2 linked regions of the Pedobacter ginsengisoli genome follow. Each later gene encodes a partner of the first gene's protein in a complex. Links are inferred from orthologs where the notes say so. Each region holds a gene or a part of one and is shown on either strand. Other genes may lie near its edges.

Region 1 (8,070 bases):
AACAGGGTTGCAAAATTAAATAAAAAATTTTAATTATTTACTTTTTTTCTATTAAAACTTCTTCAATTAAAGAAAAGGTAGATAAAACATCTGCTTTTCCCTTTTTTACAGCCACTGTATGTTCAAAATGTGCAGAAGGTCTATTATCACTACTGGTTACTGTCCAGCCATCAGACCAAAACTTCACTCCGGCTGTGCCGGCATTTATCATTGGTTCTATTGCTATTACCATCCCCTCTTCCAGCTTAATTCCACTTCCACGTTTACCGTAGTTAGGAACCTCTGGCTTTTCATGCAATTTAACTCCTACTCCATGTCCTACAAGCTCTCTAACCACCCCAAAACCATTCTTTTCAGCAAGGTCTTGAACAGCAAACCCAATATCTCCAATCCTGGAACCTACTACAGCTTTTTCAACAGCTAATCGCAAACACTCCTGAGTTACCTCTACCAACTTCTTCTTCTCAGCACTTACTTCCCCAATTGAGAATGTATAAGCAGAATCTCCAAAGTAGTTATTCTTAATAACCCCACAATCTACTGAGATAAGATCACCTTCCTGAATCACATAGTCGCTAGGAAAACCGTGAACTACTTGCTCATTAGGCGAAATACACAATGAATAAGGAAAGCCATTATAGTTCAAAAAAGCGGGAATCGCCCCATGATCTTTAATAAAAGTCTCAGCCAGCTGATCTAACTTTTTGGTTGTAACACCTGGCTGAATAACTTTTGCTACTTCAGCTAATGTCTTTGACACTAACAAAGAGCTTTCTCTTATTAACTCTATTTCCTCAAGGGATTTATAATAGATTTTAGACATCCTCTTCTACTATATCACTGCGTTGCTTCCGCTAGCGGCTGGGATCCCCGTTCTTCCGGTAACACGACCAGTCTTCATTAAGCCATCATAATGACGCATTAACAAATAACTCTCGATCTGTTGCAATGTATCTAACACTACACCTACCAGAATTAATAAAGAAGTACCGCCATAGAAATGAGCAAATTCTGACTTAATTCCAAACTTTACTGCAATTGAAGGAAGAATAGCGATGATTGCTAAAAAGACAGCACCTGGAAAGGTAATCTTTGAAATCACATCGTCTATAAAAGATGAAGTAGACAATCCAGGCTTGATCCCAGGAATAAACCCTCCGTTCTTTTTCATATCATCCGACATCTGAGTAGGATTAACCGTAATAGCAGTATAGAAAAACGTAAATGCAATAATTAAAAAAGCAAATGTTAAACTATAGGCCAGTGAAGTATAATCACTAAACTGGATTAACCATGTATTTTGCAATGAAGGAAAAAATTGCGTTAAAGTAGCCGGGATAAACATTAATGCCTGAGCAAAAATGATCGGCATTACACCTGCTGCATTCACTTTTAATGGGATGTACTGTCTTACACCACCAAATTGTCTGTTACCAACAATTCTTTTAGCGTACTGAACCGGCACTTTACGTACACCTTGTACAATCATAATAGTAAACATAACAACTGCAAAAAGAGCAACTATTTCAATAACCAAAGCGATAAGTCCGCCATCTCCTACAAATCTTGAGCTGATTTCTTGCTGCAAAGCAATAGGTAAACGCGCAATAATCCCTACCATAATGATCAAAGAAATACCATTACCGATACCTTTATCTGTAATCTTCTCTCCTAACCACATTACAAATAATGTACCTGCGGCTAACACAAAAGTTGCCAGAACAAAGAATAATGTATGATTAATGATAATTGCCTCTGGTGGAACCTGAGTTTTTACATAACCAATTGCTTGTACAGCTGTAATAGCAACAGTTAGATAGCGTGTAATTTGATTCAGTTTATTTCTTCCACTTTCACCTTCCTTTTGCATTTTCTGAAACGAAGGTACAGCAATACCTAATAGCTGAACTACAATTGATGCAGAAATATAAGGCATAACTCCTAAAGCAAGAATAGATACTCTGGAGAAAGATCCCCCAGCGAACATATCCAAAAGACCTAAAAGGCCAGACTTTTCATTATCGCCTAAAAGAGTTGCATCAACACCTGGTAAAACCACATGCGATACAAATCTATATACCAAAAGAATCATGAGCGTAAATACTATACGCTCTTTCAATTCTTGAATTTTCCAAATATTACTTAAAGTAGTAAACAGCTTCTTCATTAATTACAATTTTTCGATTGAGCCTCCAACAGCCTCAATAGCTTTTTGTGCAGTAGCAGAAAAAGCATGTGCTTTAACTTCTAATTTAGATTTAACCTCACCACGACCTAATACTTTTACAAGATCATTTTTTGATGCCAAACCGTGCTCTTGCAAGGTAGCAAAATCAATGGTAGTTAAGTTAAATTTCTCAGCCAAACCTTGTAAAACATCTAAGTTTACACCAACATATTCAACACGGTTAATTGGTTTGAAACCTACTTTAGGTACACGACGTTGTAATGGCATCTGACCACCTTCGAATCCAATTTTAGTTGAATGTCCTGAACGTGATCCAGCACCTTTATGTCCACGTGTCGAAGTACCACCACGACCAGAACCCGTTCCACGACCTATTCTCTTACTATTTTTAGTAGAACCTGCTGCAGGTTTTAAATTACTTAAGTTCATTTTTAAAACTTATTGTGTTGCCCTTCGCTTTCACTAATCAGGGACAACGGTTAAACAATATACAAAGGTTGCAAATGTAGTCATATAACTCACATTTGCAACCTTAAATAATTATATACTCTCGATAGCTACTAAGTGATTAACTTTTCTAACCATTCCAATAATGGCAGCAGTTGCTTCTACTTCTACACTTTGGTTCATTTTAGTTAAACCTAAAGCCTGCATCGTTCTTTTTTGGCGTTCGCTTCTATCGATAATGCTTTTTACCTGGGTTATTTTGATCTTCGCCATAATATTATCCGTTAAAAACTTTATTTAAATCTACACCACGTTGCTGAGCCACAGTATAAGCATCACGCATCTTAGTTAAAGCATCAACAGTTGCTTTTACCACGTTATGTGGATTAGATGAACCTTTTGATTTTGCCAATACGTTATGTACACCGGCACTCTCTAATACAGCACGCATTGCACCACCTGCAATTACTCCGGTACCTACTGCAGCTGGTTTAATTAAAACAAAACCACCTGAGAACTTACCGATTTGCTCGTGAGGAACAGTACCTTTTAACAAAGGAACTTTTACTAAGTTCTTTTTAGCATCATCAATGCCCTTTGCAATTGCTTCTGTTACCTCTTTAGCTTTACCCAATCCGTAACCTACGATTCCGTTTTCATCTCCAACAACCACGATTGCTGAGAAGCTGAAAGTACGACCACCTTTGGTTACTTTGGCCACACGCTGTATGCTAACTAAACGATCTTTCAATTCGATTTCGCTAGTCTTAACTCTTTTTATATTGATAGTTGACATTCTTATCCTATTTTCAGATTAAAATACTAAACCAGCTTCGCGAGCACCTTCTGCCAACGATTTTATACGTCCATGGTATAAATAGCCATTTCTATCGAAAACAACTTCTTTAACACCTGCTGCGATTGCTTTTTCGGCAACTAATTTACCTACAGCCACAGATTGCTCCGATTTGCTTCCAGTACCTGAAAAATCTTTAGATAAAGATGAAGCTGATACAATTGTACTACCGGTTACGTCGTTAATGATTTGAGCATAAATTCCTTTATTGCTTCTATAAACCGATAAACGTGGACGGCTTTCAGAACCTGCTAATTTTTTTCTGATTCCTTTTTTTATACGATCTCTACGAGATAATTTTTTCCCTGCCATGATGATTATTTTTTAGAAGCTGATTTACCTGCTTTTCTTCTTAACACTTCTCCTACAAACTTGATACCTTTACCTTTATATGGCTCTGGTGCACGTAACGAGCGGATTTTCGCAGCTACCTGTCCTATCAGTTGCTTATCAATACTTTCCAAAATAATTTTTGGAGTCTGACCTTTTTCTGAAGTTGTCGTTACCTTAATTTCTTCCGGTAATTGGAAAACATAATGGTGAGAATATCCTAAAACAAGATCTAAAGTATTTCCTTGGTTAGTAGCACGGTAACCCACACCTACTAATTCTTGTTCTAATTTATAACCATCTGTTACACCAACAACCATATTATTCAACAAAGAACGATACAAACCATGTAACGCTTTGTGTCTTTTTTGATCTGATGGACGTTGTACAGTTAGTACACCATCTTCCTGACTTACAGTGATATCTGAATCTACTGCTTGAGTTAACTCACCTTTAGGACCTTTTACAGATACAACGTTATCTTTAGATACCGTAATTGTAACACCTGAAGGGACATTAATTGGGGCTTTTCCTATTCTTGACATTTTGCTATCCTCCTTTAATTAATAAACGTGACACAAAACTTCGCCACCAATGTTTAGTTTGGCAGCTTCTTTATCAGTCATAACACCCTTAGATGTAGATAAGATCGCGATACCTAAACCATTTAATACTCTTGGCATATTCTCTACGCCAGCATATTGCCTTAAACCTGGTTTACTGATACGTACTAATGTACGGATTGCAGGTATTTTCGTGATAGCATTATATTTCAAAGCTATTTTGATTGTACCTTGAGCATTAGTGTCCTCAAATTTGTAGTTGGCAATGTAACCTTTATCAAAAAGAACTTTAGTAATTTCCTTTTTAAGGTTTGATGCAGGAATCTCTACAATTCTGTGATTTGCCTTGATGGCATTTCTTACCCTTGTAAGATAATCTGCTATTGGATCTGTATTCATTTTTATATAGTTGTGATAGTGGTTTCCTTCCCGACCTATTCGGGACGACCTGCCATCGGTTAATATTTAATTTCTACTCAAGGCACAACCTTAAGCACAAAGAAGCTGTATTACCAGCTTGCTTTTCTAACTCCAGGTATTTTACCTGCTAAAGCCATATCACGGAAAAGTACCCTTGATATACCGAAAGTACGCATATAACCACGAGGACGACCTGTTAATTTACAACGATTGTGCAAACGTACAGCAGATGAGTTTTTTGGTAACTTATCTAATCCTTCATAATCACCAGCAGCTTTAAGTTCAGCACGTTTCTCTGCATACTTAGCTACTAATTTCTGGCGCTTAATTTCGCGAGCTTTTACTCCTTCTTTTGCCATTATAGATTTGTATTTTGATTTTTAAATGGTAATCCAAATTGTTTTAAAAGTTCCAATGCTTCAACATCAGTAGTAGCAGTAGTTACAAAAGTAATGTCCATACCTAAAATCTTATTGATCTTATCGATGTTGATCTCTGGGAAGATGATTTGTTCAGTAACACCTAAAGTATAGTTACCTTTTCCATCAAAACCTTTATCATTGATACCTTTGAAATCACGGATACGAGGCAAAGCTACGGAAATTAAACGATCTAAAAACTCATACATGTTATTATCACGCAAAGTAACACGTACACCTACCGGCATACCTTTACGTAACTTAAAGTTTGAGATATCTTTTTTAGATTTTGCTCCAACCGCTTGCTGACCTGAAATAGTAGTCATCTCTAAAATAGAGCTGTCCATTATTTTCTTATCAGTTACAGAGAAACGCCCAACACCTTGGTTAATAGCGATTTTCTCTAACTTAGGAACTTGCATAACACTTTTATAGTTGAACTTCTCTTTAAGTGCAGTTACAATTTCCTCTTTATATTTACTTTTTAATCTTGGTACGTAAGCCATTATTTGATCTCCTCTCCTGATTTTTTACTAACCCTAACTAATTTCCCATCAGCATTAAGCTTTCTGCCAACGCGTGTTATTTCACCTGATTTAGGATCTATTAACGCTACGTTAGAAATATGAAGAGCAGCTTCTTTTTTAATGATACCACCATTTGGTGTAGCAGCATTTGGTTTTGTATGTTTTGATACAAGGTTAACACCTTCTACAAGGATTCTGCTTTTAGTAGTTAATACTGAAAGAACTTTTCCTTGTTGGCCTTTTGAATCGCCAGCTATAACCTTTACTAAATCTCCTTTACGGATTTTTATTTTTGGTGTAGTTACTTTATTTTTCATTTTATAATACCTCCGGTGCTAATGATACAATTTTCATGAATTGTTTTTCACGCAGTTCTCTTGCTACCGGGCCAAAAATACGTGTACCACGCGGCTCATCTTGTGCATTTAATAATACTGCTGCATTGTCGTCGAAACGGATGTAAGAACCATCTTTACGTCTGATCTCTTTCTTTGTTCTTACAACAACTGCTTTAGAAACTGTTCCTTTCTTGATGTTTCCAGAAGGCAATGCACTTTTAACGGTAACAACAATTTTGTCACCAATAGAAGCATATCTCTTTCCGGTACCACCAAGCACACGGATAACCAATACTTCTTTTGCGCCGCTATTGTCGGCTACGTTTAATCTTGATTCCTGTTGTACCATGTTATTTAGCCCTTTCTAAAATTTCCACTAATCTCCAGTTCTTGTTTTTACTCAGCGGACGAGTCTCCATGATCAGTACTGTATCTCCAATACCGCAATCGTTTTTCTCGTCATGAGCCATAAATTTGGTAGTTTTCTTAACAAACTTACCATAGATCGGGTGTTTCACTTTACGTTCTACCGCTACAACAATAGATTTATCCATCTTGTTGCTTACCACCAACCCGGTTCTTGTTTTTCTTAATTGTCTTTCCATTTCGACTCTAAAGTTATTTAGTTTCAGTAGCTGACGCAGCTTTACGCTTAGTCACTTCAGTATTTAATCGGGCGATATCTCTTCTTACCTTTTTAATACGGGTAGGATTCTCTATAGCCGAAATTGTATGTGCAAATTTTAACTTTACTAAGTTTTCCTTTTCTTCTGCAATCCTGGCTACTAGTTCTTCTTGTGAAAGCCCTGTGATTTCTGAGTTCTTCATTTTATTAATTTTTATGTTGTGGGTCTAGCGGTTATAATAACAAGTTACTTACAACATTCAACCCATAACTTATTATGCCTCTACGTAATCTCTACGTACTACAAATTTTGTTTGGATCGGTAATTTTTGAGCTGCCAATCTCATAGCCTCTTTAGCAATTTCTAAAGGAACTCCTTCGGCTTCAAAAATAATACGTCCGGGTCTAACTACGGCTACCCAGTACTCTGGAGCACCCTTACCTTTACCCATACGTACCTCAGCTGGTTTCTTAGTTACCGGTTTATCCGGGAATATTCTAATCCAAACCTGGCCTTCACGTTTCATGAAACGAGTTACGGCAATACGGGCTGCCTCTATCTGACGACTGGTAATCCAAGTCGACTCTAAAGATTTAATCCCGAAAGACCCGAATGATAATTCAGCACCACGAGTTGCTAAACCTTTCATTCTGCCCTTTTGCATCTTTCTGAACTTCGTTCTTTTTGGCTGTAACATTTTATTTTAATATTATCGTTAAACGATCTGTTAACTAATTATTTACGAGGACCTCTGTTCTGAGTATTTCCGCCTCTATTATCTCTTCCTGCGCCAGAACCACCTTGACCTGGGCCTCTTCCGCCACGACCTTTGTCGTTTCTTCTGTCGCCACCGCCACGGTTATCTCTGTCTCTACCACCACCTGCAAAAGCACCTTCTGGTCTTCCACCTTTACCAGGAGCATTGCTCGTAGCACCGATGTTTGGAGAAAGATCACGTTTACCGTAAACTTCACCTTTACAGATCCATACTTTAACACCTATTTTTCCATAAGTAGTTAAAGCTTCTGCTAATGCATAATCAATGTCAGCACGGAAAGTATGCAAAGGAATTCTTCCTTCTTTATACTGTTCGCTACGAGCCATCTCAGCACCACCTAAACGACCAGAGGTCATAATTTTGATACCTTCAGCACCCATACGCATTGTTGATGCGATAGTAGATTTCATTGCTCTACGGAATGAAATCCTTGCTTCTAATTGTTTTGCAACACCTTCAGCTACTAATTGAGCATCAAGTTCAGGACGTTTAATTTCAAAAATGTTGATCTGAATTTCCTTTTTAGTCAATTTTTTCAACTCTTCTTTGATCTTGTCAACTTCCTGTCCTGCTTTACC
Region 2 (6,500 bases), 270 kb from region 1 along the record:
TTAGGTTTATTGTTCATCGCAGAAAAGAGTAATACTATCAGAAATGCAGACAGCAATGTCAGTGATTTAAAGTAAGTTTTCATTGTTATAATCTTTTAAAAATAAAAGCTTAAAGAGCTTATTACGAAGTTAAAAAATTACTTTCCTTTTCCAAGGTGATAATCCTTATGGACAATTAAAAAACTAGCACGTTCTTCCTTTTTAAACGGATAGTCCCAATTCCCCTGATAGGATATTTTTGTTGGCAGCTTTTCCTCACCAAAATAGCTAGTTTCAATGTTCATTTGCACATCAAAATCAAACAGCATATTACTGTATTTCATATCTACATAACGGCCCAGGATTTCAAAATTACGTTTATCAAATATAGTGGTAAGTTCCTTTATCATCAATCCCTCCTTGGTTCCATTACTCAGGTCTTTCTTTACAGTCACTTTAAACCGATATACAGGAATCGAATCAAGATAAGTTCCACTATAATAACTATAATCATAATACTGTCTCATATTGGCAGTAAAAATCTCTGTTTTGCTGCCAATAAAAGGCAATCCCTTAATTGGTTTTCCAGGCGCAAAGATCAGCGTCTTCAACTTATCCTTATACCCTGCATTTGAGCCTTCTGCTTTACCTCCTTTTGAATCTGCCTCAGAAAACTCAGTTTTGTAAGCTTTCAAAAAAATATAATCAAACATTTCAAGTGTATACAATTGGTATTTACCATTCTTCCTGTACACCTTTCCGGTATCCTGTTTGGCAAGGTAAACCATCTTTTCAGGACCTTCATTAGTATGTTTAATCTTGCGATAAATCCGGCCATCTACCTTATTTTTCTTATTGTAGGTATAGATGTTGTTCTCTGCTATGAAATTATACTTTTTCATATTTCTAAAAGCCTTATAAAAGCTTTCATCGGTAATAATGGCATTAATAAAAGTCTCCACTCCAAATTTCTGGGCAGAAATATTTACCGCCGAATCAAGCTGAATAGTTTTAATAGTATCTGGATTAAAACGATCAATTTCCTGAGCAGCCCCTTGTAAAGTAATCCCAGCTAGTACAGCTAGCAAAAGTATTTTCTTCATCTATTCAGTTTATTAATTACCCAGTTGCTTAAGCGCAACATAAGCCATTAATCCGGTAGATGTTCTTAACGCATCTTCATCAATATCAAAGTTAGGCGTATGAACAGAATAGGTGGTCCCCTTGTCCTTATTTCCGGTTCCTAATCTGTAAAAGCAAGCATCAGTAACTTGCGAGTAGTATGCAAAATCTTCAGCCGCCATCCATATATCCAGATCAACCACATTCTCTTTGCCTAAATAATCTTCAGCAAAACCACGTGCATTAGCGGTTAGTTTCTCTTCATTAATTAAATACGGATAACCATCCATAATTCTAAAATCACAGCTTCCACCCATACTTTCGGCAATTCCTTCAGCCATTTTCTTCATTAAACGCTTTGCCTCTTTACGCCATTCTTCATTTAATGTTCTAAAGGTACCCTCAATTTTCACCTCATTAGGGATAATATTTGTTGCGCCATTAGCCTGTACCTTTCCAAAAGAAAGTACCGATGGTAATCTTGGGTCTGCATTTCTGCTTACAATCTGCTGCAATGCAATAATAATATGCGAAGCAATCAACACAGGATCTATATTTTGATGTGGCTGAGCACCATGCCCGCCTTTTCCATGAACCGTTACATACAATTCATCAGTAGACGCCATATAAATACCTGAGCGGAAACCAACTTTTCCTGTCTCAATCAAAGGCATCACATGCTGCCCTATTATCGATTGTGGCTTAGGGCTTTCAAGCACCCCTTCTTTTATCATAATACTTGCGCCACCCGGCAAAACTTCTTCTCCCGGCTGAAATATCAATTTTATCGTACCTCCAAATTCGGCTTTCAAGCTATTCAAAATATAAGCACTGCCTAATAAAGAAGAGCTATGTACATCATGCCCACAAGCATGCATTACCCCTGCATTTTTAGACGCATAAGGTTTTTTATTAGCTTCAAGAATAGGCAAAGCATCCATATCTGCACGCAATGCAATGATTTTATCAGAAGGAAGATCTCCTTTAATAACCCCAACAACACCAGTATTGGCCATATCAGAAAATGGGATACCCCAATCTGTTAAAAGTTTTTTAATAAATGCTGACGTTTCGAACTCCTTAAATGAAAGTTCCGGATTAGAATGTAGGTGCTGGCGATAGCCCACAACCTGATCAAATATCTTATTGGAAAGTGCCTGGATCTTATCTTTCTGTATCATCGTTGTATTCTAAATTAGGTGCATTAATCTTTTCCCTGAATATAAATAGTGTAGGGAAATTACTTCTTAGTTCATTCATAAACCGCTGAGCTTCCAGACGTGTCCGAAAATCTCCTACCCTTAAATAGTAGTTTGGCTCCTTATAAGTAATGTATGTATTAATTGCAGGGTAAAGTGAATTAAATTTCGATTGTTCATTAAAAACCTGTCTTCTATCAGAGCCATAAAATACCTGAACTCTGTATCCCATTTGCGATACTACCGGACCTGGTTTCGCAATTATAGCTCCTGAACCAGCTGGCTTAGTGTTTAATTCTATGCGCTTTGCTATTAAACTATCTATCAACGGATCCTTAATTATGGTAACCTGACCCTTTGTCTGGGCAAACAAACCGAAAGAGGCACAACAGAATAACGCAGTAAATAGTAGTTTCATGAACAAGGCTTTAAAAAAAGAATGCCGATTTTTTTTACAAAAATCGGCATTCTTTATCTTTATTACAAATTACAATCCTGCACCGTGACAGTTTTTGTATTTCTTACCACTTCCACAAGGGCATGGTTCGTTTCTTCCAATTACAGTATCCTTACGGATAGGCTGCTGAGGTACATGCTCACGGGTGTCGTCCATTTGAGCCACATCCGCCGAACTCGTTGCCTGAGAAAATTCAGGTTTAGACATTTTTAATCTGCTTGGCGCTTGTCTTGGTGCCTGAGCTTCCCTTACATCATTAGGATCCGTATGTACCGGAATTCCACCTTTATACAAGAAACTAACCACCTCTTTATTAACCGCATTTAACATATTTTTAAATAAGTTAAATGCCTCCATTTTATAAATAATCAATGGATCTTTCTGCTCGTATACAGCATTTTGTACAGATTGTTTCAATTCATCCATTTCACGTAAATGCTCTTTCCACGACTCATCAATAAGTGCAAGTACAATAGTTTTTTCAAAAGATCTGGTCACCTCACGGCCACCATTATCAATTGCCTTTTTCAAACCTACAGGAACCTGAACGCTACGTATGCCATCAGTAAAAGGAACAACAATCTGCTCAATCTGCTCACCACGCTCCTGATATACCTGGGTTAATACCGGCATAGCCTGGGCAATAATTACATCAGATTTTCTTGTATAGAATGCAGTTACTTCTTCAAACAATTTATCAGTTAAATGATGAACACCTTTTGAGCTGAATTCAGCTTCATCAATAGTTGTGTCTGCAGAGAAGTTTTTAATTACTTCAAGTTTAAACCCTTCATAATTTCCTTCTTCTTTATACTCTGACACAATATCTTCAGCAACATCAAACACCATATTGCTCATATCAACGTCTAAACGCTCACCAAATAACGCATTTTTACGCTTTGCATAAATAACAGAACGCTGAGAGTTCATAACATCATCATACTCAAGCAAACGCTTACGAATACCGAAGTTATTTTCCTCTACTTTTTTCTGTGCACGTTCAATAGACTTCGTGATCATCGAATGCTGAATTACTTCACCATCTTCAATACCCATTCTTACCATGATGTTAGAGATTCTTTCAGAACCAAATAACCTCATTAAGTTATCCTCAAGAGAAACGAAGAATTGAGACGAACCCGGATCTCCCTGACGACCAGAACGACCGCGTAACTGTCTGTCTACACGACGAGACTCATGACGCTCCGTACCAACAATTGCCAAACCACCTGCTTCTTTAACGCCTGGGCCTAATTTAATATCCGTACCACGACCAGCCATGTTGGTTGCAATTGTAACCTGACCAGGTTGTCCTGCTTCAGCAACAATATCAGCCTCTTTCTGGTGCATCTTTGCATTCAGTACATTATGTTTAATACCTCTCAATTTCAACATACGGCTAAGTAATTCCGAAATCTCAACCGAAGTTGTACCAACCAATACCGGACGACCAGCCTCAGTTAATTTCACAATCTCCTCGGCAACGGCATTATATTTCTCACGAACAGTACGGTAAACATAATCCTGCTGATCTTTTCTTGAAATAACCCTGTTTGTAGGTATCTCTACCACATCAAGCTTATAGATAGACCAAAACTCTCCAGCTTCAGTTGTAGCTGTACCCGTCATACCACAAAGCTTGTGATACATACGGAAAAAGTTTTGCAACGTTACAGTAGCATAAGTTTGAGAAGCATCTTCAACTTTTACATTTTCTTTTGCTTCAATTGCCTGGTGCAAACCATCCGAGTAACGACGGCCATCCATAATACGACCAGTCTGCTCATCAACAATTTTAATTTTACCCTCATCAATGATATATTCAACATCAATCTCGAATAAAGTATATGCTTTCAACAACTGATTTACAGAGTGGATACGTTCAGCTTTAATAGAATAATCACGCATTAAAGCATCTTTCTGAGCTATTTTTTCTTCGCTTGTTAATGATGATTTTTCGATATCAGCAATCTCAGTACCTACATCTGGCAATACAAAGAAATTGTGATCTTCTCCAGATTTGGTGATCAGTTCAATACCTTTCTCAGTTAATTCAACCTGATTATTTTTCTCATCAATATAGAAGAACAATTCCGAATCAACCTTAGGCATATTTTTAGACTGATCTGCCATATAATGATTTTCAGTTTTCAATAAGGTTTGCTTTACACTACCCTCACTTAAAAACTTAATCAATGCCTTGTTTTTAGGCAAACCACGATGTGCACGTAAAAGTGCTAAACCACCTTCGCCCTCTTCTGTACCAGCTTTACCATCATTAATTAATTTTTTCGCCTCGTTTAATGCTTTAGTAACATATTCTTTCTGTGCAGTTACCAAACGCTCAATACGTGGTTTTAATTCATGAAACTCATGCTGATCCCCAAAAGGAACAGGGCCTGATATAATTAATGGAGTACGGGCATCATCAATTAAAACTGAATCGACCTCATCCACCATTGCAAAATGTAATTTGCGTTGTACCAGCTGGTCAGGAGTTTGCGACATATTGTCACGCAAATAATCAAAACCAAACTCATTATTGGTACCATATGTTATATCTGCCAGATAAGCATCTCTGCGTTCCTGAGAATTAGGCTCATGCTTATCAATACAATCAACCTTTAAACCATGAAACTCAAATAAAGGACCATTCCACTCCGAGTCACGTCGGGCAAGGTAATCATTCACCGTTACAATGTGTACCCCTTGTCCGGCAAGCGCATTCAGGTAAGCAGGCAGCGTACTTACTAAGGTTTTACCCTCACCAGTAGCCATCTCAGCAATTTTACCGTTATGCAATACCATACCACCAATCAATTGAACATCGTAATGTACCATATTCCACACTACCTCAGTACCTGCGGCATCCCATCTGTTGGCCCAAAGTGCTTTATCACCCTGTATGGTCACATTCTTTTTGCGTGCAGCGTAGTTGCGGTCAAACTCAGTAGCAGTAACTTCTAATTGTTCATTTTCAGAGAAACGTCTCGATGTTTCTTTTACCACTGCAAATGCAGCCGGCAAAATTTCCGTTAATACTACTTCTAATTCTTTATCACGATCTTTGATTAAGGCATCAATCTGATCGTATATAGCAGTTTTCTCTGGTAATGACAATTCCTGGCTTTCAGCATCTGCCTTTAACCCACTTATTTTACCGTCTATTTCTGATAACGCTTTAGCGATAACATCTTTAAAATAAACCGTTTTATTACGCAACTCATCATTGCTTATCGCAGATAGTTTTGCGTATTCTTCATTTATCTTGACTACTATAGGCTGTAATGCCTTAATATCTCTTTCTGATTTGCTTCCAAAAACCTTGGCTAAAAATCCTAACATGTATGTTTGTGTTTGTTTATTATTAATATTAAAAATGATAAAATTACAACAACCAAGCCATTACCAGCGGCAAGCCAGAATGTCAGTTGTAAAGGAAAGAATATCGAATACCTAGGGGCTGTTATTCTTGGGCTTCTCCCTTATTGCAAGTTCTGAAATCCTTTGGTCCTCAACCCGATATTTTATGATATGTATTTCTGGAAGTACTCCAATAGCTGTTAAAGCGCTATAAGATAAAAAGAATGGATACCTTGAATCGTCAGTCTGACTTGAACGAACAGTTGCCTGTTCTGTGCTCACCTGCTGCTTATTACAGTACTTTTCAGTTATAAGTCGTAGTCCCTCAACCCGCTCAGCTTTGGCCAAATGGGTAAGACTAAAAAATACAAGTGATAAAG

What was found.
Region 2: the proteins of secY (region 1) and secA are in contact, whole or in part, in a crystal structure (PDB 3DIN), measured with the Thermotoga maritima proteins. The link is inferred for Pedobacter ginsengisoli from one-to-one orthologs. Residues at the interface, in WP_004081795.1 of Thermotoga maritima: Glu108, Gly109, Glu110, Glu111, Ala236, Glu237, Arg238, Arg239, Ile240, Thr241, Ile242, Gln243, Tyr244, Ala245, Arg246, Arg247, Val248, Thr249, Gly250, Arg251, Arg252, Val253, Tyr254, Gly256, Ala257, Ser258, Thr259, Tyr260, Leu261, Pro262; in WP_004082002.1 of Thermotoga maritima: Glu261, Ala262, Arg263, Lys300, Ala301, Arg302, Thr303, Ile304, Ile305, Leu323, Tyr324, Asp325, Pro326, Val329, Ser330, Tyr333, Ile336, Lys340, Phe345, Val349, Glu363, Phe364, Tyr374, Ser375, Gly376, Gly377, Glu393, Ile395, Thr482, Ser483.

The regions. Positions count from the first base shown.
Region 1 is NZ_CP024091.1:5,047,363-5,055,432, reverse strand. Bases 1-2,896 are described here. They hold secY (preprotein translocase subunit SecY), read right to left. Parts: upstream 2,168-2,896; coding sequence 833-2,167; downstream 1-832. Other genes in these bases: rpmD (50S ribosomal protein L30), read right to left, coding at 2,729-2,896; rplO (50S ribosomal protein L15), read right to left, coding at 2,171-2,617; map (type I methionyl aminopeptidase), read right to left, coding at 38-823. In the rest of the region: more of rpmD, read right to left, coding at 2,897-2,908; rpsE (30S ribosomal protein S5), read right to left, coding at 2,913-3,431; rplR (50S ribosomal protein L18), read right to left, coding at 3,450-3,803; rplF (50S ribosomal protein L6), read right to left, coding at 3,809-4,366; rpsH (30S ribosomal protein S8), read right to left, coding at 4,385-4,783; rpsN (30S ribosomal protein S14), read right to left, coding at 4,894-5,163; rplE (50S ribosomal protein L5), read right to left, coding at 5,163-5,729; rplX (50S ribosomal protein L24), read right to left, coding at 5,729-6,067; rplN (50S ribosomal protein L14), read right to left, coding at 6,069-6,437; rpsQ (30S ribosomal protein S17), read right to left, coding at 6,439-6,693; rpmC (50S ribosomal protein L29), read right to left, coding at 6,707-6,916; rplP (50S ribosomal protein L16), read right to left, coding at 6,989-7,411; rpsC (30S ribosomal protein S3), read right to left, coding at 7,450-8,070. UniProt on the Escherichia coli protein: The central subunit of the protein translocation channel SecYEG. Consists of two halves formed by TMs 1-5 and 6-10.
Region 2 is NZ_CP024091.1:4,785,740-4,792,239, reverse strand. The notes cover bases 2,588-6,500. They hold secA (preprotein translocase subunit SecA), read right to left. Parts: upstream 6,103-6,500; coding sequence 2,788-6,102; downstream 2,588-2,787. Other genes in these bases: CPT03_RS20070 (hypothetical protein), read right to left, coding at 6,214-6,500; CPT03_RS20080 (SPOR domain-containing protein), read right to left, coding at 2,588-2,718. In the rest of the region: CPT03_RS20095 (SGNH/GDSL hydrolase family protein), read right to left, coding at 1-83; CPT03_RS20090 (hypothetical protein), read right to left, coding at 138-1,082; CPT03_RS20085 (M20 family metallopeptidase), read right to left, coding at 1,095-2,282; more of CPT03_RS20080, read right to left, coding at 2,266-2,587. UniProt on the Escherichia coli protein: Required for protein export, interacts with the SecYEG preprotein conducting channel.